One region of the Pantoea sp. BRR-3P genome, then DNA from elsewhere that is predicted to be linked to it. Evidence: predicted binding sites of a transcription regulator. Region 1 holds the regulator's gene; the other holds the start of a gene.
The links. Region 1 encodes LexA, which represses DNA repair genes until DNA is damaged. Its sites were predicted from a motif close to TNCTGTATGTACATACAGNA; they were not measured.

Region 1 (7,467 bases):
TGGCACGTACGTGCGCAGTTCCATAGGCCTTAGTGATAAACGCAAAAGGCAAGGTTTCATTGGGAACGGTGACGGCCAGCGCCACACCCGCAGTTCCATTGGCTTTATTGCCGCGAAGATCGCTAAGCTGGTTAGCCACATCACCTGCAGCCGCTTTCAGCTGTGGATAACCATTGAGGTAATCCGCAAAAGTGAGGTTATCAATCACGTCCTGATAACGATCGACGCTATCCGTGATGTCATCAACGCGGTCGATCAATTTGTCTTTGTCAGTAACCTGTGCGCCAGCTGAAGGGAAAATGATGCTGACGTTATCTTCCGGCTGAGCTTTCGTCATCAATGCTGGGTTAGCCAGCACCGCAGAACTCCAGGTGGAAGAAGCTACGCCTGTTCCTCCCATGGCATCATTGCGTGCGTCATACCATGTGCCTGCTGCTAAAGCTGAAGAAGAAATAAATACCGCATTCAAACCAACAAGATAAGCAACTTTTTTGTGCCTGAATAGTGTCTTCACCATGAGCCTGCCATCACCTTTGAAATGTCGCTGAGCCACTCACCGACGGAACAGTTTAGTTAGCCGCTATTCTGAACCATGGCTAACGCTTCATTGCTGTGAATTGAAAGGAAATAGCACTGCTATTCGCAGAATTGGATGCTTTCACACCATTCCGCTGTGTTTTTATGCAGAAAAATTAACAGTGTTTAAATTGATACCAGAAATTACTTAAGACCTTTTGAACCATAGACGCTAACCTGGTGAGTTGCAAAGCAAAATCCCAGCGGCCGTTGCCTTGGCTACATAGAGGTTTACATCGGGAAAATGGGCAAAAACTGAAGGTCAATACAAAGTGGAACGGTAACAAATTGATTAACCGGTTTTTTTAGCAGAAAACACGCCTAAAAAAGCAATAACAGCAGTAGAAAAAATTGTGTGATAAAATAACATAACCTGCAACCCGGAGAATGCTCATGTCTAACCTCACGCCCGAACAGCTGCTTACCCAGGCTGAATCACTCTGCCTTGACCGCGGCGTGCGCCTTACTACTCAGCGCGCTGAAGTATTGCGTCTGATGGCTGAGCAAAATGGATCAATTAGCGCTTACGACCTGCTGGATCAGCTGCGCGTCAGTGAACCTCAAGCCAAACCGCCCACGATTTATCGTGCACTGGATTTTCTGCTGGAGCAGGGATTCATTCACCGCGTGGAATCGAATAATAGCTATGTGGTTTGCCACCATTTCGACGAACCAGCGCACACTTCTGTGATGCTGGTGTGTGATGGCTGCGCGGCGGTAAGTGAAAAGCATGCACATGGAGTGGAAAAAACCATTGCGACACTGGCAGATCAGGCGGGGTTTTCACTGCGTCATACGGTGATTGAAGCACATGGCTTATGCGAGAATTGCACGGAAGTTGCGGCTTGTACGCGGCATGATAGTTGCGAACACGACCATCAGAGTGAGAGTAAAAAGCGGGTGAGAAAGGCTTAATTGGCACTTCCTTGTGCCGACCCGATCATAATGATCGGTGGGTAGGAGCATCGTCCTTAATAAGACGTCGATTACCAGCGGTAATCTTTGTTGTGGCTTTCCCAGTCTTTCACTTCGGTCTCTGCCTGATCTTTCGCATAACCGTAGCGTTCCTGGATTTTACCGACAAGCTGATCGCGTTTACCTTCGATCACGGTCATATCATCATCCGTAAGCTTGCCCCACTTCTCCTTCACTTTCCCTTTGAACTGCTTCCAGTTTCCACCAGCTTCGTCTTTATTCATAATAATCCTCCACTTCATCCTGAGTGAGACGGATACATTCTCTGTATATCAAAGAACATACCCACACGATGCGCTATTCATCTGCGCCGTATGAGTTAATTATAGTTGCCGCTTCGAAGTTTGCAGGAAATTACAGATTAATCTGTAGGTTACGCTTCGCTTATTCAGGCATTAAACCAGCTGTGGCGCTGCCAATGACCGCGCCACATCAGCCACAGCGTCACCCCTCGTAGCGCCAGGAATACCGTTATCGCCAGCCATAAACCGTGGTTACCAAGCCAGGGCAATGTTAGCAGCGTCAGGCCATAACCCATGGCGGCTATCATCATGCTATTACGCATCTCACGACCACGCGTCGCACCAATAAACATGCCATCCAGCAGATAACACCAGACGCCTATCAACGGCAATATCACCTGCCAGATGAGATATCTGTCGGCCATTTCACGCAACGCTTCCAGTGATGTCAGCATGGCCACAATCTGCGGCCCCGTGAACGCATAAATCAGGGCAAATAATGCGGCGACAAAACAGGCCTGACGGCAGGCCGCGTGCCAGATAAGTATTAATCGACTGCGATCTTTCGCGCCTACCGCTTCACCCGAGCAGGCTTCAACCGCATAAGCAAAGCCATCTAGCGCGTAGGCGGTAAAAGTGAGGAACATCAGCAATACGGCATTAACCGCCACCACATCAGGACCAATGCGCGCCCCCAGAATGGTCAGGGATGCAAAGCAGATTTGAAGCATTAATGAGCGCAGCATGATGTCGCGATTAAGACGGAACAACCGCGCGGCATCGCCACGCCAGCTGCTTTTTAGTAGAGCGAAATGAATACCGCGCAGTTTGAGTACGCGCGCCACCATCCACAAACCTACTCCCAGCGTGACATATTCAGCCAGCGCCGTTGCCGCCGCTGCACCGGCCACTCCCCAATGCAGCTGAAGGACAAATAAAAGGTCGAGCAGGATATTCACCAGATTCCCGACGATAAGCAATACCATCGGCGCACGCGCATACTGCACGCCTAACAGCCAACCAAGAATAACCAGATTAGCCAAGGTGGCGGGCGCGCTAAGCCAGCGAATCTCAATGAAAATTTTGGCCTGCTGCTGCACTTCTGGGCTGCCGCCCATTAATGCGGCTGCCAAACTGCTTACCGGCGTTCGCAGCACCATAAATAGCAAACCAAAAACCAAAGCAATCAACAGCGGTTGGGTCAGGGCGCGTGCCAGCGCCGTTTTGTCATTGGCACCAAACGCCTGCGCGGTAAGGCCAGTGGTACTCATGCGCAGAAACAGCAAGAGCATAAAGAGAAAACTGGTTGCCGTGGTACCCACGGCGACGCCCCCAAGATAAATCGGGCTATCGAGATGACCAATAACGGCAGTATCCACCACGCCCAACAATGGAACGGTGATGTTAGAGAGGATCATCGGCAGCGCCAGCCGCCAAAGCGCTTTATCTGAAGGGGAAAACAGCTGCATCAGCCCATTCCGTTATTTGCGGTAACCAGCGTGATTGCGCCCGACAGTGCCGCAGAAAATGTCAAAAAGAAGAAACTAGCAGACTGCGGCCAGCGCAGCATACGCCGCCGCAGTAGGAGGGAATCAGGAACGAATCAGAGCCATTCGCCGTTACGCACGATCCCAACGGCCAGGCCTTCAACGGTCAGTGATTGCTCGCGGGTATCTACCACAATCGGTTGGAAATCGTTATTTTCCGGCAGAAGATGGACAATCGCGCCCTGCTTTTTCCAGCGTTTGACCGTGACTTCGTCATCAATGCGCGCTACGACCACCTGTCCGTTACGCACTTCCTGCGTTTTATGCACCGCCAGCAAGTCACCATCCATAATACCGATGTCTTTCATCGACATACCGCTCACACGCAGCAGGAAATCCGCGCTGGGTTTGAACAGGTTTGCATCCACCTGATAGTGCGCTTCAATATGCTCCTGTGCCAGCAGCGGCTCGCCCGCAGCGACACGGCCAATTAATGGCAAGCCTTCGCTCGGCTCTTCTTCCATTAATAAGCGAATCCCGCGCGATGCGCCGGAAACAATTTCAATTACGCCTTTACGCGCCAGCGCTTTCAGATGCTCTTCAGCAGCATTGGGCGAGCGAAATCCCAGTTGCGCAGCAATTTCCGCACGCGTTGGCGGCATGCCCGTCTGGTTAATATGGTCGCGAATCAGGTCATAGACCTGTTGCTGCCGTGCAGTTAACGCTTTCATCCCGCCCCCTGGTTGTTTATACAGTCGCTGTGAGTATATACAGGTATTGGCGAAATGAAAACCGTAACAGAGGGAAAAATCAGCGGTTTGATGAATCTGGAATGGCTATCTCAAATGCGTCCAGAGCAGCACGATCCAAACAAAAAGAGCCAGTAAGATAGTCAGCAATACCGCAGCCGAGCCCATATCTTTGGCGCGCCCTGATAAGGGATGTTGCTCCTGGCCAATGCGGTCAACGACGGATTCAATGGCACTATTAAGGATTTCGACAATGACAATCAGTACCACGGAGCCAATCATCAGCACGCGGGAAATGGCGTCTACATCCAGCCAACAGGCCACGATAATCGCCACCAGCGCGGCTATCGCTTCCTGGCGGAATGCCGCCTCGTGCTGCCATGCGGCACGCAGCCCCTGCCAGGAATAACCGGCTGCTTTCACTATTCTTACAATACCGGTGACGTTATTTGCCATGTTTATGGAACCCTTGATCTATTTTGACGTCAATGTGTGGGCAGTATGAGGTGGCAGAGCCACAGATCTTCGCTGCACTTTCTGGTATGCTTGCCGCGCTTTGCTAACAAGAGGCTTTAAGTTGTCTATGTCAGGTTGGCGTAAACTCTATTACAAATTATTGAATTTACCACTCTCTATTTTGGTAAAAAGTAAGGTCATTCCGACCGATCCTATCTCTGAACACGGAATCGATCCGACACGTCCAGTGATGTATGTTTTGCCTTATGATTCAAAGGCTGACTTGCTCACACTTCGTGCACAATGTCTGAAACACGATTTGCCCGATCCGCTGGCTCCGCTAGAGATCGATGGCACCTTGCTGCCGCGCCACGTGTTTATTCACGATGGCCCACGCGTTATTCCCTATTTCGTGGCCAATCCCGAATCGGTAAAGCTGTTCCACGATTATCTGGATTTACACCGCAGCAACCCGCAGCTCGATGTACAAATGTTGCCGGTCGCGGTGATGTTTGGCCGCGCGCCGGGACGTGAAACATCAGGTGAATCCACACCCCATCTGCGCGTTCTGAATGGCGTACAGAAATTCTTCGCCATTTTGTGGCACGGTCGCGATAGCTTTGTCCGCTTCTCGCAAACCGTTTCGTTACGTCAGATGGCGACCGAACACGGCACTGATAAGTCGATTGCACAGAAGCTGGCGCGTGTCGCGCGCATTCATTTTGCTCGCCAGCGTCTGGCCGCGGTGGGTCCACGTCTGCCTGCACGCCAGGATCTCTTCAACAAGCTATTGCAATCCAAGGCGATTGAAAAAGCGGTAGAAGATGAGGCGCGCAGCAAAAAGATCTCACATGAGAAAGCCCAGCAGAACGCCGTCGAAATGATGGAAGAAGTGGCGGCAAACTTCTCCTACGAAGCGATTAAAGTGACTGACCGCGTGATGGGCTGGCTGTGGAGCCGGCTGTATCAAGGCATCAACGTTCACGGTGGCGAGCGCGTACGTCAGCTGGCGCAGGATGGACATGAGATTGTTTATGTGCCCTGCCACCGCAGCCATATGGACTATTTGTTGCTTTCCTACGTGCTATATCATCAAGGCCTGGTGCCGCCGCACATTGCTGCAGGTATCAACCTGAACTTTTGGCCTGCGGGCCCGATTTTCCGTCGTCTTGGCGCGTTCTTTATTCGTCGTACCTTCAAGGGCAATAAACTTTATTCCACCGTGTTCCGTGAATATCTCGGCGAGCTGTTTAGCCGTGGTTACTCGGTGGAATATTTTGTGGAAGGCGGGCGCTCGCGTACCGGTAGATTGTTGGATCCGAAAACCGGCACGCTATCAATGACGCTGCAAGCCATGCTGCGCGGCGGCAGCCGTCCCATCACTTTCGTGCCAATTTATATTGGTTATGAGCACGTGATGGAAGTGGGCACTTACGCGAAAGAACTGCGTGGCGCGGCCAAAGAGAAAGAGAGTTTCCTGCAGATGGTGCGCGGCTTACGTAAGCTGCGCAATCTTGGTCAGGGCTACGTCAACTTTGGCGAACCGCTGCCCTTGATGAACTATCTGAACAAAAACGTGCCGGAATGGCGTGATGCGATCGATCCTATCGAACCCCAACGTCCAGCCTGGATGACGCCAGCCGTAAATGACATTGCGGCGAAGCTGATGGTGCGCATCAACGAAGCCGGTGCCGCGAATGCCATGAACCTGTGCGTCACCGCGCTACTGGCCTCACGTCAGCGTTCACTCACTCGCGAACAGTTGATTGAGCAGCTGGAGTGCTACACCCAACTGCTGCGTAACGTGCCCTATTCGCCGGAAGCAACCGTGCCGGATATGAGCGCCGAAGCACTGCTTGATCACGCCATGGGCATGAACAAGTTCGAGACTGAGCAAGACAACATTGGCGACATCATCATTCTGCCGCGCGAGCAGGCGGTGCTGATGACTTACTACCGTAACAATATCCATCATATGCTGGTGATGCCATCGTTGATCGCCGCCATCGTGCAGCAGCATCGTGAAATCAGCGAAGCAGAGTTGCTGCGCCAGGTTAGCCTGGTGTATCCAATGCTGAAGAGCGAGTTGTTCCTGCGTTGGGATAATGCTGAGCTGCCCGCCCTGCTGAATGCACTGTGCGTAGAAATGGCGCGTCAGGGGCTGATTACACTGCAGGATGGCCAGCTCAAAATGAGCCCGGCACGTCATCGTTCATTGCAGCTGCTGGCAGCGGGTATTCGTGAAACGTTGCAGCGCTTTGCAATTACCTTCGCCATTCTCAGCGCGAAACCGGCGATCAACCGTGGCACGCTGGAGAAAGAGAGCCGCACGCTGGCTCAACGTCTCTCAGTGCTGCACGGTATCAACGCGCCGGAGTTCTTCGATAAAGCGGTGTTTACCGCATTGGTACTGACGCTGCGCGATGAAGGCTATATCAGTGACAAAGGTGATGCAGATGCAGAACGTAGTCATATGATGTGGCAGATGCTGGCGGAGTTAGTGACAAGCGATGTGCGTCTGACAATTGAGAGCGCGGTCGCGCACGATTAATTTGGCGACCCGCGATAAAAAGGCGCACTTCGGTGCGCCTTTTTTGTTTACAGCAAATCGGCGAACGGCACGGTGCTGAGCAAGATGCCGATAAATAACACCATGCCCACATAGTTGTTATTCAGAAACGCCTGGAAGCAGGCATCGCGCTCGCGCTGAGCAATCAGCTTCTGCTGATGCACAAACAGTCCCGCGGCGAGTAACAGCGACCAATAAAACGCGCCGTTCAAATGGAGCATCATTCCGACCAACGCCATCAGGGCGAGCGTCGCCAGCTGCAGCAGACCGATAATCAGCTTGTCGTAACGACCAAACAAAATGGCCGTCGACTTCACGCCAATCTTCACATCGTCATCGCGGTCAACCATCGCATATTGCGTGTCATAGGCCACCGTCCAGCAGATATTCGCCAGGAATACTAACCAGCAAAC
Region 2 (7,467 bases), 1.2 Mb from region 1:
CGCATTAATGCGCACCTGGTTTTAAGGCGCGGGATAAGTAAACTGGCGGTGAATCGCTTCCAGCTCCTCTAACACCTCGGCGTTCAGCGTCAGATTGAAACTCTCCACGTTAACCTTCAGTTGCTCCATCGTGGTGGCGCCCAATAGGGTGCTGGCAACAAACGGCTGCTGACGCACATAGGCCAGCGCCATCTGCGAGGGATCCAGGTTGTGCTTCTTCGCAAGATCCACGTAGGCAGCAATCGCCTGCTGTGACTGATCGCCGCTGTAGCGCGTGAAGCGGCTGAATAGCGTATTGCGCGCACCGGCCGGTTTTGCCCCGTTCAGATATTTACCGCTCAAGGTACCAAACGCCAGGCTGGAGTAAGCCAACAGCTCAACGCCTTCATGCTGGCTGATCTCTGCCAAACCCACCTCGAAACTCCGGTTCAGCAGGCTATACGGATTCTGGATGGTGACGATACGCGGCAGCTCATGCTTTTCCGCCAGCTGCAGGTAGCGCATCACGCCCCACGCGGTTTCATTCGATACACCAATGTAACGAATCTTACCGGCGCGCACTTGTTCCGTCAGCGCTTCCAGCGTTTCCAGCAGCGTCACTGGCACGCTGGAATCGGTATATTGATAGCCCAGCTTGCCAAAATAGTTGGTCTGGCGCTGCGGCCAGTGCAGCTGATAGAGATCGAGATAGTCGGTATTCAGGCGTTTCAGGCTGGCATCCAGCGCTTCACGGATGTTTTTGCGATCCAGAGCCTGGTGCGGGCGAATCGATGCATCGGCACCGCGCACTGGCCCCGCCACTTTACTGGCCAGAATGATTTTGTCGCGGCTGCCGCGCTTTTTCAGCCAGCTACCAATGTACTGTTCAGTTAAACCCTGGGTTTCCGGGCGCGGCGGCACCGGATACATTTCCGCAGTATCAATCAGATTTATGCCGCTGCTAACTGCGTAATCGAGTTGTGCGTGGGCGTCGGCTTCGCTGTTCTGCTCACCAAACGTCATGGTTCCAAGCCCCAGCTGACTCACTTCCAGCGTGCTATGGGGAATACGGTGATAGTGCATGTGCCGGCATCCTATTTTCATTATGAAAGGGAATGTTGTGTCCTGTGGGACTATAGCGTGTGAAGCGGCGCGGAAGGAAGGGGGGAAAGTTCGGGAAATCGCCTGCACAGGGAGAAAACGTGTGCAGGCGATGTAATTTGGCACTTAACGCTCAATGATGGTCGAGACCTCATCACCATTGATCTGCATCTGATGGCCTTGCTCATCGGTGTACTGCACTAAACCGGTCTCTTTATCAATGGCGGGCTTACCATCGGTCATAATCATACGACCATCTTTGGTCGCCATCACGTAATCACTACTGCAACCACTCATCAATACCGCAGCCAACATGACACCCACTGCACTTACCAACCCTTTCATTCTTCTCTCCTTCCAACGACTTCAACAGCAAAAGTGTAGTAATAAATGCTTTCGCCGTTAGGAGTAATCGCATCATTCCTAAAATTTATCGGCAGAAAAGTGCATTTACATTAGAAAATGACGGGCGAGCAAAGGACCGGTGAAGCTTTTCTTTAAATAAAAACCGCGTGGCAGCGTCATGATAGGCTCGCCGTGTTGGCCAATGGCTTCCGTCAACGCTTTGCTGTTCGCCGCTTTAGGACGGATTTGTAGCCAGGCGCCGTGACGTGCGGTGATGCGCTCTACCTGACCCAGCACAATCATATCCATTAGCTCTTCCCAATCCTCACGCAGCTGCTGTTCCTCTTCTTCGCTGGGATGCCACAGCAAAGGCGATCCCACGCGGCGATCGGCTAGTGGTATGCCACGATCGCCTTCGATCGGGATCCACAGCACGCGCGCCAGCTTGTGGCGCACATGGCTGGTTTCCCAGGTGACGCCGCTGTTACCGGTAAGCGGCGCAACGCACACGAAGGTGGTTTCCAGCGGTTTGCCTTGCGCATCCACCGGAATGGTTTTCAATTCAATGCCGAGATGGGCGAAATCCTGCTCGGCTTTGCTGCCCGCGCTGGCGCCCAGATGCAGCTCTAACAGCATACCCACCCAGCCTTTGTCACGCTTCAGGTTTGGCGGAATGGGCAGGTTAAGCTGTGCCGCCAGCGCGGCAAATGTTTGGCCGGCCAGTCGCTGTGCGCGCTGCAGTAATTCCGCTTCATTTTCCGGTGGCGACGGCAATAACGGTGAGGAGTGCATGGTAAAACTCACATTGGTTGAAGAGTGAACAGTAAAAGCTGGCTGAATTTGTCCACATGGCAGATACGTGAATAAGTGTGATAATAGCATGATTCAGCGTGCTTTTTTTAGATTGATGCCCGTTAACAGCAGAAGTGCTATTAAGGTTATCCCAGCTTGTTATCGACAATGAACAGATGTTGAACCTAGTTATCCACAGAAAAGTGGGATAACCCCTGGTTATGAAGATACCTGTTTCCATTTACAGCCTTGACTTTCGCGTTTTGAACGCTTTTTTTCCTTTCTTTGACCAGGTTTAGGGCATTCTCTGTGGATAAAAACGCCGCTGATGGATCTTTAACCGATCGCCAAAAAGCAAATGTGAGTAAAGGACGATCCTCTTAGGATTTAGTCGACGATTTTTTAATAACTCGCTGAAAAATAATTTTTTTTGTGCGTTTCACTTATTGTTTTGTAAGAGTTTTCTGAAGTGGTTATTCACTTCATTCCCGTGTTCTGCACAACGCTATCCACAGAAAAGGTGAATAAGATCGGCCATAATTCCCGCTTGCTGTTTATAACTTGGCTTATCTCTGTGAGTTATCCTGTTTTTATTCCGTTATCACCCTCAGTATCCAGTGGTTTACCGCCTGTAAGGAGTGTGAAACAATCAGGCTATTCAAATTTAGCTTTGAGGTAGTCCAGTGATCGATGATGATGGCTACCGCCCGAATGTTGGTATCGTAATCTGCAACAGGCAAGGACAAGTGTTATGGGCCAGGCGCTTTGGACAGCACTCCTGGCAATTTCCTCAGGGAGGCATCAATCCGGGTGAAACTGCTGAACAGGCGATGTATCGCGAACTGTTCGAAGAAGTGGGCTTACACCGCAAAGATGTTCGAATACTTGCTTCAACCCGTAACTGGTTACGTTACAAGTTGCCAAAACGTTTGGTGCGTTGGGACACAAAGCCGGTGTGTATCGGCCAGAAACAAAAGTGGTTTCTTCTGCAGTTAATGTGTAGTGACGCGAAGATCAATGTGCAGCACAGCAGCACGCCCGAGTTTGATGGTTGGCGCTGGGTTAGCTTCTGGTATCCGGTACGTCAGGTCGTCTCTTTCAAGCGCGATGTTTATCGCCGCGTAATGAAAGAATTCGCTGGCGTGGTGATGTCTATGCAGGAGAGTGCGGGGCAGCGCAATAACGCCGCCCAACGACGTAAAAGAGGATAGGCCACGCCCTTTATGCTCACTCAGTTGCGCGAAATAGTAGAAAAAGTGGCGAGTGCTCCACGTCTGAATGAAGCACTCGACATTCTGGTAAACGAAATTTGCCTTGCGATGGAAACCGAGGTTTGCTCGGTTTATCTCGCCGATCACGATCGTCGTTGCTACTACCTGATGGCGACACGCGGACTAAAAAAGCCGCGTGGTCGTACGGTCACGCTGGCATTTGACGAAGGCATTGTTGGCCTTGTCGGACGCTTAGCCGAGCCGATCAACCTCGCCGATGCTCAGAGCCATCCCAGCTTCAAATACATTCCTTCTGTTAAAGAGGAGCGTTATCGCTCCTTCCTCGGTGTCCCGATTATCAGCCGCCGCCAGCTGCTTGGCGTGTTGGTTGTGCAGCAGCGCGAGCACCGCCAGTTCGATGAAAGCGAAGAGTCGTTTCTCGTCACGCTTGCCACGCAAATGGCCGGCTTGCTGTCGCAATCGCAGCTTGGCCAACTGTTTGGCCAATTCCGCCAGACGCGCGTCAAAGCGATTGCCGCTGCGCCTGGCGTGGCGGTTGCGCCAGGTTGGGTAGATGAAACCCAGCCGCTGCTCGATCAGGTCACTGCCGCTTCCACGCTGGACGTGCAGCGCGAGCGCGAGCGCCTGGTGCTGGCAATGGGTGAGGCGGGCAACGAATTTCGCCGCTTCAGTAAACGCTTTGCCGCCAGCGTGCAGAAAGAGAGTGCGGCGATCTTCGATCTCTATTCGCATCTGCTCACGGATGCGCGGCTGAAAAAAGATCTTTTTGACGAGATCGATCGCGGATCGGTCGCGGAATGGGCAGTCAAGACGGTGATCGAGAAGTTCGCCGAACAGTTCGCTAATCTGCAGGATCAATATTTACGCGAGCGCGCCGGCGATTTGCGCGTGCTCGGTCAGCGTCTGCTCTTTCACCTCGATGATTCGCTGGTGGGCACCAATGCCTGGCCGGAACGCTTCGTACTGGTTGCCGATGAACTCACAGCCACCACCCTGGCCGAACTGCCGCAGGAGCGTTTAGCCGGCGTGGTGGTCCGCGACGGTGCGTCAAACTCGCATGCGGCGATTTTGACGCGCGCGATGGGCATTCCAACCGTGATGGGCGCGGATATCCTGCCCGCGCAGCTTAACAAACGGCTGCTGATTGTTGACGGCTACCGCGGCGAAGTGCTGATCGATCCTGAACCGGTGTTGGTACAGGAATATCAGCGTTTGATCAGTGAAGAGAACGCGCTGAGCAAAATGGCTGAAGGCGTGGTTGAGCAATCCGGTGAGCTGAAAAGCGGCGAGCGCGTGCAGGTGATGCTGAATGCAGGCCTCAGCCCGGAACATGAACAGGCGCTCGACAGTTGGGTTGACGGCATTGGCCTGTATCGCACCGAAATCCCGTTTATGCTGCACAACGGCTTCCCTTCCGAAGAGGAACAGGTGGCGCAGTACCAGGGCATGCTGCAGCTGTTTTACGATAAGCCGGTCACGCTACGCACGCTGGATGTGGGGGCTGATAAACAGCTGCCGTATATGCCGATCAGTGAAGAGAATCCCTGCCTTGGCTGGCGCGGCATTCGTTTAACGCTCGATCAGCCGGAAATCTTCCTGGTGCAGGTGCGTGCCATGCTGCGTGCCAATGTGGCGTCTGGCAACCTGAGCATTTTACTGCCGATGATTAGCCATATTGATGAGATCGATGAAGCGCGTCGTCTGATTGATCGTGCTGGTCGTGAAGTGGAAGAGATGCTGGGGTATGTGATTCCCAAGCCGCGGATTGGTATTATGATCGAAGTGCCCTCGATGCTATTTATGATCCCGCATCTGGCGGATCGCATTGATTTTATTTCGGTGGGCACCAACGATCTCACGCAATATTTGCTGGCAGTGGATCGCAACAACACGCGCGTGGCGAACCTGTATGATTCGCTGCATCCGGCAATGCTGCGGGCGCTGCACACCATTGCCAGCGAAGCCCGCGAGGCCAAACTGGAGCTCTGCTTGTGTGGTGAAATGGCCGGCGATCCGATGTGTGTCGCGCTGTTAGTGGGCATGGGCTATCACCACCTCAGCATGAACGGCAAGAACGTGCCGCGCGTGAAATATCTGCTGCGTCATCTCGATTTCGAGGAAGCGCAGAAATTGAGCGAGCATGGATTGGCGGCGCATACGGCATCAGAAGTACGTCACCTGGTTTCAACCTTTATGGAGCGTCGCGGTTTAGGCGGCCTGATTCGCGGCGGGCGTTAACGGTTACATCTTGCCGACCTGTGTACAACCCGGCTGTGCTATTATGCGCAGCCTTTTATTGTCCCGTTTAAGGGCAGAAGAACGATGGTGAAAGATGACTAACGGCTACATTTCGTTTCCCCAATTCGATCCGGTGATTTTCTCAATCGGACCGATTTCGCTTCACTGGTACGGTTTGATGTATCTGGTGGGCTTTATTTTTGCCATGTGGCTGGCGACGCGCCGTGCTAACAAACCTGGCAGCGGCTGGAAAAAAGAGGAAGTGGAGAATCTGCTGTACGCAGGTTTCCTCGGCGTGTTCCTCGGCGGACGTATTGGCTATGTGCTGTTCTACAACCTGCCGCTGTTCCTGGAGAATCCGCTTTATCTGTTTAAGGTCTGGGATGGCGGTATGTCGTTCCACGGCGGCTTAATCGGCGTAATTGTGGTGATGCTGATCTTTGCACGTCGTACCAAACGCACTTTCTTCCAGGTAGCCGATTTTATTGCGCCACTGATCCCGTTTGGTTTAGGTGCCGGTCGTCTGGGCAACTTCATCAACGGCGAACTGTGGGGCCGCGTGGCGCCAGATTTCAAATTCGCCATGCTGTTTCCGGGTTCGCGTAGCGAAGATATCGCGCTGGCGGCCAATAATCCGCAATACCAGGAATTGCTGAACACCTACGGCGTGCTGCCGCGTCATGCCTCGCAGCTGTATGAGCTGTGCCTCGAGGGCATTGTGCTGTTCATCATTCTGAATCTGTTTATTCGCAAGCCGCGTCCGATGGGCAGCGTATCTGGCCTGTTCCTGATTGGCTACGGCGCATTCCGCATCATCGTTGAGTTCTTCCGTCAGCCTGATGCGCAGCTTGGTCTGTTCGAAGGCGGCGTCAGCATGGGACAAATTCTCTCAATCCCCATGATTCTGGCCGGTGTGATTATGATGGTTTGGGCGTATCGTCGTCGCCCGCAGCAACAAACGCGTGAGGTAAAATGAAACAGTATCTGGACTTAATGCAACATGTGCTGAATGAAGGCGCAGAAAAGGCCGACCGTACCGGAACCGGCACGCTCTCCATTTTTGGCCACCAGATGCGTTTCAATTTGCAGGACGGTTTTCCGCTGGTTACGACCAAGAAAGTGCATCTGCGCTCAATTATTCATGAGCTGCTGTGGTTCCTCAAAGGCGAAACCAACATCTGTTATCTGAAAGAGAACAAGGTAACCATTTGGGATGAGTGGGCCGATGAGAACGGCGATCTTGGCCCGGTGTACGGTAAGCAGTGGCGCAGCTGGGGCAACGCTTCGGGCGAAGAAATCGATCAGATTAGCAAAGTGATTGAGCAGCTGAAGCGCGATCCGGATTCCCGCCGTATCATCGTTTCGGCGTGGAACGTGGGTGAGCTGGACCAGATGGCGCTTGCACCTTGCCATGCCTTCTTCCAGTTCTACGTCGCTAACGGTAAGCTCTCTTGCCAGCTGTATCAGCGCTCGTGCGATATCTTCCTCGGTCTGCCGTTTAATATCGCCAGCTATGCGCTGCTGGTGCATATGGTGGCGCAGCAGTGCGACCTCGAAGTGGGTGATTTTGTCTGGACGGGGGGCGATACGCACCTCTACAGCAACCATCTGGAACAGGCACGCCTGCAATTGACGCGCGAACCGCGTCCGTTGCCGAAGCTGGTGATCAAGCGCAAACCGGCCTCCATCTTCGATTATCAATTCGAAGATTTCGACATCGAAGGCTACGATCCGCATCCGGCGATTAAAGCACCCGTAGCGATTTAACGCTATTTATCCG

Region 2: the regulator LexA is predicted to act here: its motif matches at 2,447-2,466, upstream of mutH (DNA mismatch repair endonuclease MutH).

What each region holds. Positions count from the first base shown of each region.
Region 1 covers NZ_CP155066.1:3,689,789-3,697,255, forward strand. Annotated here, with positions in the region: gene AAGR08_RS17095 (conjugal transfer protein TraF) at 1-517, opposite strand, end outside; gene zur (zinc uptake transcriptional repressor Zur) at 970-1,491, shown strand; gene AAGR08_RS17105 (CsbD family protein) at 1,563-1,775, opposite strand; gene dinF (MATE family efflux transporter DinF) at 1,940-3,262, opposite strand; gene lexA (transcriptional repressor LexA) at 3,397-4,011, opposite strand; gene AAGR08_RS17120 (diacylglycerol kinase) at 4,117-4,485, opposite strand; gene plsB (glycerol-3-phosphate 1-O-acyltransferase PlsB) at 4,613-7,036, shown strand; gene ubiA (4-hydroxybenzoate octaprenyltransferase) at 7,084-7,467, opposite strand, start outside.
Region 2 covers NZ_CP155066.1:653,926-661,392, forward strand. Annotated here, with positions in the region: gene AAGR08_RS02960 (NADP(H)-dependent aldo-keto reductase) at 22-1,062, opposite strand; gene AAGR08_RS02965 (YgdI/YgdR family lipoprotein) at 1,207-1,425, opposite strand; gene mutH (DNA mismatch repair endonuclease MutH) at 1,531-2,217, opposite strand; gene rppH (RNA pyrophosphohydrolase) at 2,901-3,428, shown strand; gene ptsP (phosphoenolpyruvate--protein phosphotransferase) at 3,441-5,687, shown strand; gene lgt (prolipoprotein diacylglyceryl transferase) at 5,782-6,663, shown strand; gene thyA (thymidylate synthase) at 6,660-7,454, shown strand.